2 regions of the Shewanella sp. MM_2022_3 genome follow, and region 1 is predicted to be linked to the other one. Evidence: predicted binding sites of a transcription regulator. Region 1 holds the regulator's gene; the other holds the start of a gene.
The links. The regulator LexA, encoded in region 1, represses DNA repair genes until DNA is damaged. The targets are predictions, from matches to a motif close to TACTGTATNNNNATACAGTA.

Region 1 (8,948 bases):
CATGGCTAAGCGTGGGAAGACTCGCGGGGTCGACACTGGCGATGGGCTCTGTCGCCGCTTTGGGCGCATCGGTGGTTGAGGGGGGCGGAGTCGTTGTTACTGGTTCGCTATTGGTGCCACCGGATTTATGGGCATCAACGTCTTTGGCTTGCACCGCATCCCCAGTGTTATTGCCCCACGCATTACGCTCATAGGTAATCACTGCGGCAATTTCTTGGGGCGTTAATTGTTTACTGAAGGCTTGCATGGCCGTACCCGTTTTACCATTGAGCACGATTTCAAGATGACCGCTCAGTGGCCCAGTAGCGATGGGGCTGCCTTTGAGATGTGGGAATACGCCTTTGAGACCTTCGCCATTAGGTTGATGGCAGGCTGCGCAGTGACCAAGGTAAACTTGCTCACCTTGAGTCATCAGCTCTTCTTTACTCAGTGTTTGTGATAAGGCGGCTTGTGCGGCTTGCGCTGCGGCATTGGCAGCTTGTTTTTGTTCTGCAACCCAAGCATCGAACTCGGCTTCGGGCAGTGCCTGAACCACTATCGGCATAAATCCATGATCTTTGCCGCAAAGTTCGGCACATTGACCACGGTAAATGCCGGGTTTATCGATACGGGTCCACGCCTCGTTGATAAACCCTGGGTTAGCATCTTTTTTCACTGCAAAATCTGGTACCCACCATGAATGGATAACATCTTCAGAAGTCATCAGAAAGCGGATTTTTCTATTTACAGGCAGGACAAGGGGCTTATCGACCTCGAGTAAGTAGTGCTCTCCCTTGGCCTCACTACCTTCGATTTGAGGTCTTGGTGTGGCGAGAATACTGTAAAACTCAATATCTTGATCGAAATAGCTGTAATGCCACTTCCATTGCGATCCTGTGACTTTTACCGTGAGATCGGCATTGCTGGGGTCTTCCATGGCAATCAGAGTTTTAGTTGCCGGAATCGCCATTAAGATCAGAATGATAAAGGGAATTATCGTCCAAGCGATCTCAACTTTTGTACTCTCATGGAAGTGTGACGCGACCGCGCCCTTGGATTTTCTGTGGTTGATCATGGCATAAATCATAACGCCAAAAACCACTAAGCCTATCGCGCAGCAGATATACAGAATCGTCATGTGCAGGTGGTATACCTTGCCACTGATTTCTGTTACGCCAGGCGTCATATTGAACCGCATGTCTGCTGCGGCCAACGGTGGGGCGAATAGCACCACGAGTAAACAATACAACCATTGCTTCACAAGACTTCTCCTCTGCTAATTGCAAATAGCAACTACAAAGAAGAGCAACACAGTAAGTCTCAACTCTATGCAAACTCTTCAGTTCCCAAAAAAGTGTTTCTGACTTCAACGTGCGTTGGCGGCTTACTTATGATCAAGTATTGTTACTGCTGGTATTAGCCACACTGGCACATACTGCTGAATAAACCCATTATTCTCAATTTTTGTGGGCGAGCGATATTCGAAAATAACGCGATATTTCTGCCTAAACAGGCGATATATCATGTGCGCCTAAATCAAACATACTTGCTGTTTAAAAATTGATCAAGATCACTTCTTTTTCTAATTGTCTGAAAAATTGCCAAAAAAAAGCCTCACATTCACAGGTGAGGCGGCTTTCAAGGCTAAATACGGTGTGAAAAATTTTTAATGAACAGAGCTGAAAAATGCGGGTTGAGTAAATTTAGCCGATTGTGTGAGATTGATGCTAGAAGGTTGGTCATTCGTTGAACCTTCAAGCACGATACCCATTGCACGTGCGCTCTTTGCTACAATTTGTAGGCGACGATTATCGCGAGTATCTAGGGCGTTAATCCAAGTAATCACTGCGCTAGATGTGCCACTGGTTAAGGCTTTTTCCATCGCCCAAAGGGTTTCGACCTCATCTTTTGCGTGAACCAATAGTACGCGATCCATACGCACACCTGCGTTTGCTAATAGCTGCTTGTAGCCAATACTAGGTGGGTTGATGAGCACTATCCATCTTCCCTGTTGGCTCAGTTGGGCAAGTTGTTTGCTCAGCTGTGTCAGCTCTTGGCGCCCTTGGCTCTGAGTTGGCATAGTGACTATTGATGTATGCTGCCAGTCGGTCTCTGTATCTCGAACCGTATCGAGCCATAAACCGGGGTGACGCGGGGCATTACCTAATAGTTTGTTCATAGCCAATCTCCATTGCGGATCACCCCTACGGCGAGCCCTTCAATTGTTAGACTTTGGAAACTCAAATCGACTTTAATCGGTGAATAGTCTTCATTCTCGGCATGTAGGTAGACTAAATTACCTTTTTTTTCAAAGCGTTTTACGGTTACATCATCATCAACGCGAGCAACAACAACTTGTCCATTGCGCGCTTGTTGTACTTTATGAACGGCAAGCAGGTCACCCTCAAGGATGCCGATATTCTTCATACTGTCGCCTTTTACGCGCAGCAGGAAATCGGCAGCAGGGTGGAACATGCTGGGGTCGACTTGGTAATACTGTTCGACATGCTCTTGGGCGAGAATAGGTTCACCCGCTGCCACTTGGCCAATCAGTGGCAAGCCTGTTTCGCGGTTATCTTCTTCCTCTACAGGGAGACGGATCCCGCGGGAAGTACCAGGCATGATCTCGATGCAGCCTTTTTTCGCCAATGCCTTAAGGTGTTCTTCTGCGGCATTTGCACTTTTAAAACCCAAACGGGTGGCAATTTCGGCCCGAGTGGGTGGCATGCCAGTCTCGGCAATATTACGTTTAATCAGCTCTAAAATTTCGGCTTGGCGTGGCGTCAACGGTCTCATGGTATTTCCTGTTTTTCTATACAGTTACTGTTATTATATACAGTATTATTGGTAGTGCAAGTATTAACCACTTTTAACTTGGTCAGCTAGATCTGCAAATAACCATAATCGTCATCTATGGGGTGAATGCCATTTGCACGGTATCAATAAATGGTGTTGCCTAAAGTGCGTTACTAAGTCATTAAAATCAGCCGCTGAATCCTGCATCTTTAGGTTGTTTGGGTATATTCTCTAGAATCTGGTATTCTATGGGGCTAATGAACGTACTTACATTGCATAAGAATAATGCCTAAACAAGACTCTCTTTGGTTGAAATCATTACGTTGGATCCAAAAGCACTTAGTGCACACTATTGTTGTGCCACAGGATCCCTTTGCCGATCTGAATCTGGATGCCTCCAGACCGCTTGCTTATGTAATGAAAACAGAATCCCTGAGTGATATTGCTGCGTTAAGCGAGATCACCACGAAACTTGGTTTGCCAAGCCCTTACGAGCCGCTGGTGGTGAATGGCGTTGTGGCGCCACGGGTGGTATGCCTTGAAGGTCGTAAGCCCTTATTTGGTGAACGCGCCAGCAATGAGCCATTCCTCGAATGTTTTATGCGTTTGTTGGCCGTCCATAAGGAAAAGCCAGAGTTAGATATACAGCTGGTGCCTGTGAGTCTGTATTGGGGTCGTACTCCGGGTAAAGAAGACGACACCATGAAGGCGGCAGTGCTTGAGCGCGAGAACCCTACTTGGTTACGTAAGTGCTTGATGATCCTATTTTTGGGCCGTCATAACTTTGTGCAATTTTCTAATGCGGTATCGCTGCGTTACATGGCCGACGAACATGGTACCGATATGGGCATTGCCCATAAATTGGCTCGAGTAGCGAGAGTACATTTCCGCCGCCAACGTAAGGTGATGACGGGGCCTGTGTTGCCTAATCGTCAGGCGTTATTCCATTCCTTGCTGAAATCTGAATCCTTACGCAAGGCGATTCAGGAAGAAGCCGCGAGCAAGAAGATTTCTGAAACCCAAGCGCGTGAAACGGCAATTGAATATCTTGATGAAATTGCGGCGAATTATTCCGATAGTCTCGTACGTATTGCCGAGCGCTTTTTAACGTGGTTATGGAACAAGCTCTACAGCGGTATTAACATCAAAGGTGCCGAGCATATTCGGCAGTTACACCACGATGGTCATGAGATTGTGTATGTGCCCTGCCATCGCAGCCATATGGATTACCTGCTGTTATCTTACATTCTGTATTACCAAGGTATGGTGCCACCGCATATTGCTGCGGGTATCAACCTAAACTTCTGGCCTGCGGGGCCGCTGTTCCGCCGTGGCGGGGCTTTCTTTATTCGCCGTAGTTTTAACGGCAACAAACTCTATACGGCAGTGTTCCGTGAGTACCTCGATCAGCTGTTTGCTAAGGGATATTCGGTTGAGTATTTCTCTGAAGGTGGCCGTTCTCGTACCGGTCGTCTATTGGCGCCTAAAACGGGCATGATCGCTATGACGATCAACAGTGTGCTGCGTGGTATCGAACGCCCAGTCACCTTAGTGCCTGTGTATTTAGGCTACGATCACGTGATGGAAGTGGCGACCTATCACAAAGAGCTAAGCGGTAAGAAAAAACAGAAAGAATCTGTATGGCAAGTCTTTGGTGCTATTCGTAAATTAGGTAATTTTGGCCAAGGTTATGTCAACTTTGGTGAGCCGATTACATTGCAAAATTTCTTGAATGAAACGGCACCTAACTGGCGCAGTGAAGTGGCTGATGATCCTGAGCAAAAACCGACTTGGTTAACCCCAGCGGTGAACGTGTTAGCAAATCGGGTGATGACGCGGATTAACGACGCCGCTGCCGCCAGCTCTATTACCTTGACCAGTTTAGTGTTGTTGGCGTCGGAGCAAAATGCCTTAGAGCGTTGTTTGCTCGAGCGTCAGTTAGATTTATACCTGACCCTGCTTAAGCGTGTGCCTTACACGTCGTTTACGTCGGTTGCCGAAGGTGATGGTAAGCACTTAGTACAACAAGGATTAGAGCTGAACAAGTTCTCCATCAACGCCGATCCTTTGGGTGAGATAGTGTCAATTGATGAAAAACAAGCGACGTCAATGACATACTATCGCAATAATATCATTCACTTATTTATTATTCCGTCATTAATTGCCAGCTGTTTAATCAATAATAAACAGATTTCAAGAGCGCAAATCCTTGGGATAGTGAACGACTTTTATCCGTTATTGAAGGCGGAGTTGTTTATGGGGATCAAAGATCTCCCAAGCTACGTGAATCAAGTGCTCGAGCTGTTTATTGAGCAAGGTCTAGTGCAGGAAAGCGATATGTTGTCGGTTGTGACCGAGCACACCAGCCAAATGTTATTGTTGGCTGGCAGCGTTAGTGAGACCTTGCAACGCTATGCCATTATCTTCAATCTGCTGGCCCACAGACCTAAGATGGAGCGTTCGGATCTCGAGTCTGAAAGCCATCTGCTTGCCCAACGTTTAGGGGCGCTGCATGGAATTACCGCACCAGAATTTTACGATAAGAAACTCTATAACACCTTGAGTGTTAAGCTAAAAGAGTTGGGTTATTTCTCTGGTAAGGAAGATAAATCTGATGTTGAGCGCATTCGCGATCAAGCTAATAGCTTACTCAGAGCCTCTGTAAGGCAGACGATTGTCGCCAGCGTGACCGCGGAGCATATCGCTTAATGGCTAACCATATGAATGCGGCGAAGAATAAGCCGGTGGGCAAGTCTTTGCTTGGTGGTGCCATGATTATTGCCGGTACCACAGTCGGGGCGGGGATGTTTTCTTTGCCTGTCGTGGGCGCTGGCATGTGGTTTGGTTACTCGGTACTGATGTTACTCGGTATTTGGTTTTGCATGTTGATGTCGGGACTGTTACTGCTCGAAACCAACCTGCATTTCGAGCCGGGAGCGAGTTTCGATACCCTGACCAAGGAAACTTTAGGCCAGTTTTGGCGCATCGTGAATGGGGTGTCCATTGCCTTCGTGCTCTACATCTTAACCTACGCCTACATCAGTGGCGGTGGCTCGATTGTTAACCATAGCCTCCAAGGTATGGGGATTGAGCTGCCTCAAAGTGTCGCCGGATTAGTATTTGCTGTCGTGCTCGCCTGTATCGTGTTGATCAGTACCAAGGCGGTGGATCGTATTACGACCATTATGCTCGGCGGGATGATCATCACTTTCTTCCTCGCGATTGGTAATTTGCTGATCGAAATCGATGTGACTAAGTTGCTCGAACCGGATGGAAAGCAAAGCTTTATGCCTTATCTGTGGGCGGCCTTGCCATTTGGTCTAGCCAGTTTTGGTTACCATGGAAATGTGCCGAGTTTGGTGAAGTATTATGGCAAAGATTCATCGACCATTTTCAAAGCCATTTTTGTCGGGACTTTTATCGCGCTGATCATTTATGCCTGCTGGTTAGTCGCCACTATGGGCAATATTCCCCGCAGCCAGTTTAGTGAGATTATTGCCCAGGGTGGCAATATGGGCGTGTTAGTCGGCGCCCTGTCAAAGGTAATGGAAAGCAGCTGGTTAAACAGCATGTTAACCCTGTTTGCTAATTTAGCTGTGGCGTCTTCTTTCCTCGGTGTGACTTTAGGTTTATTCGATTATTTGGCCGATTTATTCGGATTCGACGATACGCGCTCTGGCCGGATGAAAACGGCGATTGTCACCTTTGTGCCGCCCACCATATTTGGTTTGCTGTTTCCCGATGGCTTTTTAATTGCCATTGGATTTGCAGCCTTAGCGGCAACCGTGTGGGCTGTTATTGTGCCAGCGCTGATGGCCTACAAGTCGAGACAACTCTTCCCTAACCATCAAGGTTTTAGGGTCTTTGGTGGCACACCGTTAATTATCCTTGTGGTGTTGTTTGGTGTCGTGACGGGTGCTTGTCATCTACTCGCGATGGCGAATTTATTACCGCAGTTCTCCTAAGTATTTCGCTCGCAAATCAAGCCCTCAAATTGAGGGCTTTTTCTTTGTATTCATCTTTTTACCGCCAAAACTGGACAGTTGCATAAACTCCAGCTTAACTCGAACACATTATCTGTTTGATTGGAGTCTGCAATGAGGATTACTCAGTACGCACAGGGACAGGCCTGTTGGGTCGAATTGGCGAGCCATGACTGGCAGGGTGCACAGGGGTTTTACCATGCGCTGTTTGGTTGGAATGCGGTGGAAATGGCAATTCCTAATGGTCATTTCTCGCTGTTCAATCTGGAGGGGGACGATTTAGGGGCCATGTATCAAATCCCTGAGTCGGAACCACAGATCCCTAGCCATTGGCGGATTTATTTTGCGGTTAAGGATATCGAAGCGACGGTTGCCGCCATCTTGGCTGCGGGTGGGCAATTGCACATGGGACCGCATGTGGTGGGTGATGCGGGCGTGATGGCGCAGGTGAGCGATCCCGAAGGAGCACGCTTTGCCCTGTGGCAAGCTAAAAACCACTCGGGCTCACGTCGCCAAGGTGAAGAAAATACCCTGTGTTGGGTGGAGCTGGCTTGCCGTGAACCTAGCGCCGAAGCCAGTTTTTACACTCAAGTGTTTCCTTGGACCGCGCTCCCCAGTCATGTGCCCGGCATCGATTACACCGAGTGGCAAATTGACGGTCAGTCTATGGGGGGCATGATGAAAATGATGCCGGAATGGGGCGAGATCCCCGCCCATTGGATGCCTTATTTTGTGGTGGCGGATTGTGATGCTTTTGCCGCTAAGGCGCAGGGGCTGGGCGCACAGCTATGCGTGCCGCCAAGCGATATCCCTGATGTGGGACGTTTTGCGGTGATTGCTGACGCCCAAGGTGCTACTTTCGCGGTAATACACCTATCCCAAAATGAAAACCAATAAGTTAACCTGAGCAGGGATAAGTAGCGCCGCTGAATAGGCCTCTTTTCGGGCCTCTCTGCGTTGCTCTGTCTAACCATAGCTCGCTATGGCATACGACAGAGCGCCTTGATATGCACAAAAATCTGCGCATTCAGTCAGAAAATATTGTCTTTTAAAAACAATCTGTTATGACATTAGTTTGGTTTGTTAAATTTAGATTTTTTCGACACTCGTTACCCCAAGTTCAGGTTAAGTTAGTTTGGTTTGTCGATAGAGAGTGGGTCTGGGCAGTTAGTCTTTTTCGCCTTGGGTGCTTTAGCAAGTAGGCTCGGAATTGAGTCTGATAGCTTGATCTCTTGTGGAAGATTAATCCGGATTTCGCTTAAGAGTCCCTTGGCGCAATCAAGCGTGATCTTAGTGTGTGCACCTTTACCGAAGCTAGTATCAAAGCTTTGATTCAACTCTTGTTGTGTGACTTTTTTACCAATTCTTTCATGGATAAATTGTTGTACCCATGTCGAGGCATTGACTTCCTGCGTCAGCTGAGTCGCCAGTAAAAAATAGTCATTGGGGTCTTGATTACGACAGGTACCGTGCTTCCACCATTCATGGCGTTCTAAACAGGTGCCGTAGCGAGCACTAGGCATCACTTCTTCCAGATTCTTTTGCACAGAGGCATTGAGTGGTACTTCAGGATAATCGCAAAAGTCACTCGGTTGTTGTTTTACGCTGCTGCAAAAGCCGTAACGAGTGCCACATTGCTGGCGATTAGGCCAGAGGCCATGCAGGCTAAAGTGTTGCCATTGAGGCGCATCACTGGTTTGGCTTAAGGCGCGGCATTCTGCTTTACGACTGCCATAGAGTTCACAAAAGGTGCTTTGCCAACTTAAGGCGAGCACATGGGAGTCGTAGTTATCCTCGATTTGACACACATGGCCTTGGCGTTTCTCTGGCGTACCTCGTTCTTTTAGGCTTTCACGATTGATGGCTTTGATATCAGAGGCTGTAGTGGTTTGCGCATGCTCTTTGGTTGAGTTTGGCTGATAAGTCTCTGCCGCTGCTACATTGGTATTGTATTGTCCACAATCACCTTTAATCCAGCGTAACGGTGAACTGATGGCATTGGTGCGGACGCGAATCCAGTCAGGATTGACGCTGTTTCCTAAAATCTCCGTAACGGGATAACGTTCACCGATATTGCTCTGCCAATCATCGGGATTGGTTTGTTTATTTTTAGACTGAAACAACTCACAGCGTTTATTGGCAATAAATTCCCCTGTGGCGGGGACGGCATATGCGGGTGCTGCTGACATG
Region 2 (8,948 bases), on a different contig from region 1:
AACACCGTAATCAATTAGCCATTGGCAAGATTCTGCTGTGCCGTTGCACACCAGTTTAAGCATTTCAACATCGTTCATGCCGCGGCCTGCCCGTAACATGTCTTCGACCATGGCATCGACTGAGTCTTCAATCCCAGCCTGCTTCTGTAGGACAGAACCTGCTACCGCCATCGCACCGCCGTTGATGGTCGAGTTGCCACCAAAGACAGGCATTTTATCGATAATCATCACGCTCACACCGGCCTCTCTGGCTTGCAGCGCTGCTGACATACCAGCAAAACCGCTGCCAACAACCAGCACATCCACTATTTCATCAAAGCTGACAGGGGCCGAATTACAACTTGCTGTGGCAGGCAGCGCCATACTTGCCCCCAGCCCTGCGGCCATGACCATGCCTCCCTTTAGTAACTGGCGACGCCCCGCATTAATATCTTGGGTTTTACTCATGCTGATTTCCTTCAATAATCACTGGAACTTGTCAGCATGAAAGTGCAGGTGCTGTGCCAAGCACCTAAAAGGAGGTATTTAAGTGGTGAATTTTGATTGCAGGCACAAAATCACGAAATATAAAGATCTACAATCACGATACTTAGTGATCAACTTGAAATATCAATGGAAAAACACTTTTATTACGAATCAACCCTAAGGCTCTGTAGTAGTCTGCAACTGGAGAAATCCCTACAGAGCTACTTTGAGTTTATTCGGGATGAACTGCCCATTGATGGGCTATTTGTGAACATTTTCCGCAAACAATTTAATGATATACAGTTTATTGCCCATGTAGATGACACCCAATGTTGTACGCTCGATAAGCGTGTCCAAATTCCTGAAAAAATGGCGCAATACTTAGAAGATCCCGAGCGACCAAGGGTTAGAATTGTTAATGATATTGAGCATGATCCTGTTACTGCATTAGTCGCACCTCAGGTGATTAAAGATATTCGGTCACTGATTATCCTGCGAATGTCGATAGAAAATACTCATCTTGGAATTGTTGGCTTTTACGCCAAAACGACAGGGGTATTTAGACCACGCCATGCCGACTTAATTGCGCCGCATATGCAGAACTTAGCGCTGATCACGGCGCTAAATTTAAGGGATCGAAACTTACTCAAAGAAAATGAAGCGCTCTCAAAACAAAACGTCAGTCTGCGCCGCACTTTAGATATTCAAAATGGCGTGGTTGGTGCCAATTCGGGCCTAAAACAGGTGATGCAGCAGGTGCAATCCATCGCCAAAATCAACACCACAGTGTTAATGCTGGGAGAAACCGGCTGCGGTAAGGAAGTCATCGCCAACGCCATTCACGAGCTGTCGGAACGTTCGGGTAAACCTTTTATCAAGGTTAACTGTGGCGCTATCCCTGATACCTTGATTGACTCCGAGCTTTTTGGTTATGAAAAAGGCGCATTTACAGGCGCCGATTCGCGCAAAATTGGTTACTTCGAACAAGCCAACGGCGGCACAATTTTCTTGGATGAGATTGGCGAGCTACCGCTTTCAGCCCAAGTTAGACTACTCAGGGTTCTACAAAATAGTTGTATCACCCGTGTTGGCGGCCACGATGCAGTGCAACTTGATATTCGTATTATCGCGGCGACCCACAGAAACCTTCAAGCTATGGTGCACAGAGAAGTGTTCCGTGAAGATCTCTGGTATCGACTGGCGATTTTCCCCATCGAGATCCCGTCACTCAAACAAAGACGCACAGATATTCCTCTGTTAGTGCAACATTTTGTCGAGCAGCTCAGTGCCAAGTTTAATTTGCCGCAGTTACCAAGGATTGCACCAGAACAGTTGAATATCCTCAATCAATATGGCTGGCCCGGCAATGTGCGAGAACTTATCAATGTGCTTGAGCGCGCCATGATCCAGCATCCTGCAGGTCCGCTTGACTTTCGTTTTCTGGTTCCACAACACTGTGAAGAAGTGAAAACCCCATCAAATCAAACCGTGATTATCGATCCAAGCCATGCTAGCGATAAGTTGGTACCGCTGGATGTGATGACCAAAAAATACATCAACCATGCCTTAAGGATCACGGGGGGTAAACTCTATGGCCCTGGCGGTGCCGCTGAATTGCTTGATATTAATGCCAATACCCTGCGCAGTAAAATGAAGAAGTTAGGGATTGTTTAACTCTTTGAGTAGAAATGGATAGTTATAATAAAGGCCACAATCTGTGGCCTTTGATTTATGCTGCCGAATTAGTCGCTCAAGTCATTGAACTTAGAAGAAATAACGAATACCAACGGCGTAGTTGTTATCTTGTAGGTCTTCGTAGGCTTTATCGTCCATATCGCTGAAATCGATTTTGGCTTCGGCATACATGATAGTGTCGCGGCTATAGCGATAATGCAGACCAAGCACAGCAAACTGACGGGTCCATTTACCTTGAATTGCCGTGTTTTCATCGGTATCCAAATCCTGGTAAGTCAGCAATAGGCTAGGTACGAATCCGTTGTCATAGTGGTAGGCGACGATAAATTCAGCACCAGTTGAGTCGTACAGTTCGCCCCCCAATAACTCGTTTTGCTCACTCTTATGGGCGTTAAAACCAACATACAATCCCTTAGCATCACAACCCGGTGCATATTGATAGAAACTGCCGTATTGTGCGCCGATACCGATGATTTGGTTGGTGTTATCCACGTCTTTACCCGCAAGATTGCCAGTGAAGTCGCCACGGTTAAAACCTGCTAACACCTTAAATTTATCAGTGAAATAGTAAGTCGCACTCGCACCATAGCTTGGGTCGAAGCTCAGCTCAGAACCATCGTTTAAGGCGTGACCCTGGTTGTCATAAATTGCTACATCGCTATTTTGCTTAGAAGCGTATTGCACCGCGATATGTAGATTGCCAAAAGTATTACGGTATTGCAGCGCCGCATCGGCACGTCCAGCCCCCGTTAACCCACCATCACCGAAGGTATAAGCACCGACCGACCAGCCAGTAAACGCATTGAGCACATCCGTGGTATAGGCAACATCGTAGTAAGCTCCCCACTGCTTACCAAAGCTGAGGGTGCCCCATTTGTCGTGCGACATGCCAACATAACCTAAGCGGTTAAATAGGAAATCTGAGGTTTTTGAAGCGGATAATTGGCCGCCACCTTGGCCTTGGGTATAAATTAGACCATCGTCGCTGGTGACCATATTAATACCCCATTCAGTATGGGCAAAGGAGCGCCAGCCGTTTTTCTCTTGGCGGTCAAAACGAAATCCCACCCGGGAAAAGTTATCGATAACTGAGGTTTCATGACCATCATTTAACGCCGCAAAGCCTAACCACCCCATCATATTGACGCTATTGGTTTGATCGTTATACAGCTCGACCGCATGAGTTGTACCTGTGAATAACATCGCGGGGATCATCACTGCAAGCAATTTCTTTTTCATATCATCTATACCTATTCATTCCGCTAAATCATAAATAATCTTATGATTTGATTGGCTTATTATATTCTCCGGCCAAGGCAAAGCAGTTAGCATGCCACGGCGCAGAAAAGCTGAGTTTCGAGGTATTTTTTAGAAGTGGATCGGCCAATCACGAAATAACGTGATTGGCGGTAATTAAATATCGCGGAATAAATTAAATATCGTTACCAAATCGCGAACATTAGCGACAGTTTGATTACATTTGTGTCATCAGGCTTGGGCGGTCGCTTTGCTCGTTCGCCGTCTAGGGACGGTCGGTTTAGCTGTTGTGGATGTGGAAGATGCTGCGGCTGAATTTCTAGCATTTCCTTTTTTAGCGCCCGTTCCGGCTTTTTTCCCGCCAGCAGCGCCTTTGTTTCCAGCTTTTTGATAGCCGGACTTTTTAGCTGCTCGCTTAAAACCCTGTCCTTTTAAGCCATTGAGGGCTGAGGGTAATTGGGCGCCCGCATTTTCGATTAAGTGATTTAGCGTCCCCAGCAGTGGCTGCATAAATCCTTGATAAGAGATTTCCTTATGGCAGATGCCATTTAGGCTTGCCTCCCACAGCGCCGTCATATCGGGTGTGGTGGCACTAAGGGGTAAGCTATTGATTAAACCTTTACCCACCTCTGTTGCCACAATTGACTTGCCCTGACGCTGAATAAAACCCCGTTTAAACAACAGCTCAATAATGCCTGCACGAGTGGCTTCCGTCCCTAAGCCATCGGTTTCCTTTAAAATTTTGCGGATCTCGGGGTCAGTCACATAACGATTAATCCCCGTCATGGCGCTCAACAAGGTCGCATCGGTAAAGGCTTTAGGTGGCTGAGTTTGCTTCTCGACCAATTCACCTTGGTTGCAGTGAAGGATTTGTCCTAGGGCTAAAGGCGGTAAAATGCCACAAAACACCTCATCTTCTGCATCCTTATCGATACTTTTATCATCAGTATTTTGAAGCGATTCTCGCCCCGTAGACTCTTTATGTTCATCAGCTTCCCGTGCAAACAGTTGTTTCCAACCTAGGGATTTATCCTGTCTAGCCTTCGTTTTAAAGAGACCACCTTCAATGGTCACTTCGACCGCAGTTTCACTGTAGCAATAGGCGGGGTAAAACTGCGCCAAATACTGGCGGGCAATATGTAGATAAAGCTGCCTTTCCCGCTGGCTTAAACTGCCTAAATTGGACTGTTTTTCCGTTGGAATAATAGCGTGGTGGACATCGACTTTTTTATCATCCCACGCCTTAGATTTAAGCCGAGGATTCGGCGCCTCAGCGTGTGCGACTAACTCGGGCGCCCCCCCCATAATGGCAGCTAATACACTGCTTGCTAGACCATGTTGCTCTGTAGGTAAATAGCGGCTGTCAGAGCGCGGGTAGGTAATCAGCTTATGGCGCTCATATAAACTCTGGCAGGTATCGAGCACGTCCTTAGCGCTCATCCCAAACCGCTTGGCTGCATCAATTTGCAGTGCCGATAAGCTGTAGGGTAATGGCGGATTCTGCTGTTTATCCTTAGTGCTTAACTGGGTCACTTTGGCGGGTTTATCGGTGATCCGACGCACCACATTTTGTGCTAAGCCCTTAGCAAGCACTCGCCCTTCTTCGTCCATATAAGGTAAACAGGCTTCACTGGGTTGCCACTTCGCAGTGAAAGATTGTTGTTTATCCGTTACTAAATGCGCTAAGACTTCATAAAAGGGTTTAGATTGAAATCGCGCGATTTCCTCATCGCGGCGCACGATAAGCCCAAGGAGCGGGGTTTGCACTCGACCGACGGATAGCACGCCCTGATAGCCGACCTTTTTCCCTTGGATGGTGTAGGCCCGTGTCATATTCATGCCATAGAGCCAATCGGCACGGCTCCGGGCAAGTGCAGAAGTAGATAAAGGAATAAACTCACGGTTACTACGAAGTTGCGACAAGGCACGTTTCACCGCCTGTGGGTTTAAGTCGCTGATAAGGAGTCGCTGCGTTTGCTGTAATTTATCACCCGTCACGCCTAAATAGGCGATTACTTCATCAACCAATAACTGCCCTTCACGATCGGGATCACCCGCATTCACTAAGGTATCGGCCTGTTTTACCAGCTTTTTAAGTACAGTGAGTTGGCTACGGGTCGCGGCCTTAGGTTTAAGCTGCCACTTCTCGGGCACTATGGGTAAATGCTCAAACTTCCACGATTTGAACTCGGGGTTATAGGCATCGGGCTCGGCCTGTTCAAGCAAATGCCCAACACACCAAGACACGCAGTTTCCTTGGGCGTCTTCAATAAACCCGTCACCTTTTTTGTGGGGTTTTGGTAGCACATCGGCGATGGCACGCCCAAGGCTTGGTTTTTCAGCAATATAGAGGATCATATCTACATTAAACACTGGATATAATTACAGTGTAATTTAGCCCAAAGCAGACAATAGTGCAAACAGCCTTCTTTAGCTCAAGAGCCAATTTAGCTCGTTAAGCTCTAACTGAACACTAAAGCTGTGTAAATTTAGTTGAGAATCATTCTCATCTAAATTTATTATTCCTTCCATCACTTAAAGAGGAATCAGGAAAAAGAGATGAATACACTGACCTTGCCCTATCATGCTAAACCCGCATTCAAACCAGCATTAGTATTAAGATTCAATCAATTAATGCTATTTCATAGCCTCTTATTACTGGCATTAAGTCTGCTTTGTGGGATGGGTCTTGAAACATTAAATCTTGAGGTTCCGTTCCTCTCTTGGGCTTTTATCCTGTTTCTACCTGTAGCTGTAAGTCTATCTTTGCTATTAAAACATCGCGTTAGCCGCCGTAGCCTGGCATGGCTCTTTGGACTGTGGATGCTGTTATGGCTGGTAATTTAAGCCAAGTTTTCTTTGCCTTGCACAAATACCGTCCCCGCTATCCACTGTGGCTGAGTTAATAGTCTCAATCAATTCGCCTTATCTCCCCCGCTTTTCTCAATGATTCAAGTTGCTAGATTACAAATCTCAATGCAGCAGAGATAACACGCTGCAAAATAAAGCTCCTCAGTAACCCCATCAAATAAAGAACGTTAAATTATCAAATATTTAACAACTTTAGCTATGAAGTAACTAAAAAAATCGTTATGTTGAAGCTCTTGGACGCACACACGCGTTTTAACCTTAGGCCTAATTGGCTGTTTAGTACCCAAAATCACCTAAAAAAATCTTAAAAACTCTGCAAAAAACAACAGAATATTGGAGTTGAATTATATGAATGAGATTGTTAATGCGGTCAACAATATCGTCTGGAGTCCCGCGCTCGTTTATCTTTGCCTCGGTGTAGGACTCTTTTTCTCCCTGCGCTCACGCTTTTTACAGTTACGTCATTTACCCGAAATGATCCGTCTAATGTTTGATGGCAAAAGCACCGATGCTGGCGTGTCTTCCTTCCAAGCTTTAGCCATGACCTTAGCCGGTCGTGTTGGTACTGGTAATATCGCTGGTGTTGCCACGGCGATTACCTTTGGTGGCCCTGGCGCTCTTTTTTGGATGTGGATGGTAGCGTTTCTGGGCGCAAGCTCAGCATTCGTTGAATCCACCTTAGGCCAAGTCTACAAAGAAAAAATCAACGGTGAGTACCGCGGCGGCCCCGCCTTTTATATTGAAAAAGGCTTAGGCATGAAGTGGTACGCTTGGACATTTGCCATTGCGACCATTTTTGCCTGCGGGATTTTACTGCCAGGGGTACAAGCCAACTCCATTGGTTCAAGCTTAAAAACCGCCTTCAATATTGACCCTAATGTCACAGCAGCCATTCTTGCGATGCTATTAGGTTTTATTATTTTTGGAGGGGTGAAACGGATTGCGCAGTTCGCCAGTACTGTAGTGCCTTTTATGGCGCTCGGCTATATCATTGTCGCCTGCGTGATTATCGCCCTTAACATTGGCCAGCTGCCCGATATTATTCTGTTGATCCTAAAAAGCGCCTTCGGACTCGATGCAGGCTTTGGTGCGATTTTAGGTCTTGCGATTATGTGGGGGGTAAAACGCGGTATTTACTCCAACGAAGCGGGTCAAGGTACTGGGCCGCACGCTTCTTCTGCCGCCGCAGTGAGTCATCCAGCCAAACAGGGGTTAGTGCAAGCCTTCTCAGTGTATGTTGATACCCTGTTCGTCTGCTCAGCCACTGGCTTTATGCTGCTGATCACAGGCCTGTATAATGTGCAGGGCCCTGATGGCGCAGCGCTTTATACCGGGATTGCGGGGATTGCGGCGGGCCCTGGTTATGTACAAACCGCAATGGAAAGCATGATGCCAGGCTTTGGTAATATGTTCGTCGCCGTTGCGCTATTCTTCTTCGCCTTCACCACCATTGTGGCCTACTACTATATTGCCGAAACAAACATCGCTTATATCAATCGCAAAGTGAATCGTCCTTGGCTTACAGTGGTACTGAAAGTCGTGCTCATGGCCTCCACAGTCTATGGCACAGTGAAAACCGCAGACTTGGCTTGGGGGATGGGTGATATTGGTGTGGGAATTATGGCGTGGTTAAACATTATTGCCATTATTCTCCTGCAAAAAATTGCCTTCACTTGTCTTAAAGATTATGAATCTCAACAAAAACAAGGTATTGAGCCACAGTTTGATCCTGAAAAACTCGGTATTCACCATGCGGACTATTGGGTTGAACGTAAAAATGCGCAGGATGAGCTAACACAGAGCCAATCCAACGAGAATCCAAAAATCTCCTAAGGCTTAAAATTCCAAACAAAAAGCCAGTGACTTATCACTGGCTTTTTATTGTGTATTTTAAAGTGTGCCGACGCTTAACGCCAAGCACACTCTTTCATCTTAAGCGTTTCGTCTTATGGATGGCAGACGTTGTGTAACTCAAGGTTAGTGCCAATATCCTTATTGCGGTCAGCTTTGGCATCATCGTTACGAAGCTGCGTTAAATGATCGAGATAGGACTGATCAACGTCGTTGGTGATGTAGTGACCATCAAATACTGACGTTTCGAAACGTTTGATCTCTGGGTTTTCCATTCTCACCGCTTCGACCAGATCCGGCAGATTTTGGAAGATAATGCCATCGGCGCCGATAAGCTTAGCAATTTCATCGGCATCACGACCGTGTGCGATAAGCTCATTCGAGGTTGGCATGTCGATACCGTACACGTTTGGGAAACGAATTTCCGGTGCAGCCGAAGCAAAGTACACTTTCTTCGCCCCTGCTTCACGGGCCATCTCAATGATTTGCTCTGAAGTAGTACCACGTACAATGGAGTCATCGACTAACAGGACATTCTTACCTTTAAACTCAGTGTTGATGGCATTGAGTTTACGGCGTACCGATTTTTTACGCTCTTGTTGGCCAGGCATAATAAAGGTACGGCCGATATAACGGTTTTTCACAAAACCTTGGCGGTAAGGTAAGTCCATGCAACGGGCGATTTCTAATGCGATATCGCATGAGGTTTCCGGAATTGGGATCACTACGTCAATATCATGGTCGTACCATTCTTTTTTGATCTTTTCACCGAGCTTGGCACCCATGTTCACGCGGCTGGCGTAAACCGA

Region 2: a site for LexA is predicted at 5,788-5,807, ahead of MMG82_RS13165 (DNA topoisomerase III). Genes of this name have one in related genera too.

Annotation. Positions count from the first base shown of each region.
Region 1 is NZ_JAKZGV010000004.1:124,385-133,332, forward strand. Features, by position in the region: gene coxB (cytochrome c oxidase subunit II) at 1-1,240, opposite strand, end outside; gene MMG82_RS04155 (SulA-like leucine-rich domain-containing protein) at 1,646-2,158, opposite strand; gene lexA (transcriptional repressor LexA) at 2,155-2,775, opposite strand; gene plsB (glycerol-3-phosphate 1-O-acyltransferase PlsB) at 3,061-5,484, shown strand; gene mtr (tryptophan permease) at 5,484-6,740, shown strand; gene MMG82_RS04175 (VOC family protein) at 6,873-7,655, shown strand; gene MMG82_RS04180 (ribonuclease T2) at 7,889-8,948, opposite strand, start outside.
Region 2 is NZ_JAKZGV010000024.1:24,538-33,485, reverse strand. Features, by position in the region: gene MMG82_RS13180 (flavocytochrome c) at 1-447, opposite strand, end outside; gene MMG82_RS13175 (sigma-54 dependent transcriptional regulator) at 613-2,139, shown strand; gene MMG82_RS13170 (porin) at 2,230-3,399, opposite strand; gene MMG82_RS13165 (DNA topoisomerase III) at 3,649-5,775, opposite strand; gene MMG82_RS13160 (hypothetical protein) at 5,977-6,264, shown strand; gene MMG82_RS13155 (alanine/glycine:cation symporter family protein) at 6,637-8,121, shown strand; gene purF (amidophosphoribosyltransferase) at 8,235-8,948, opposite strand, start outside.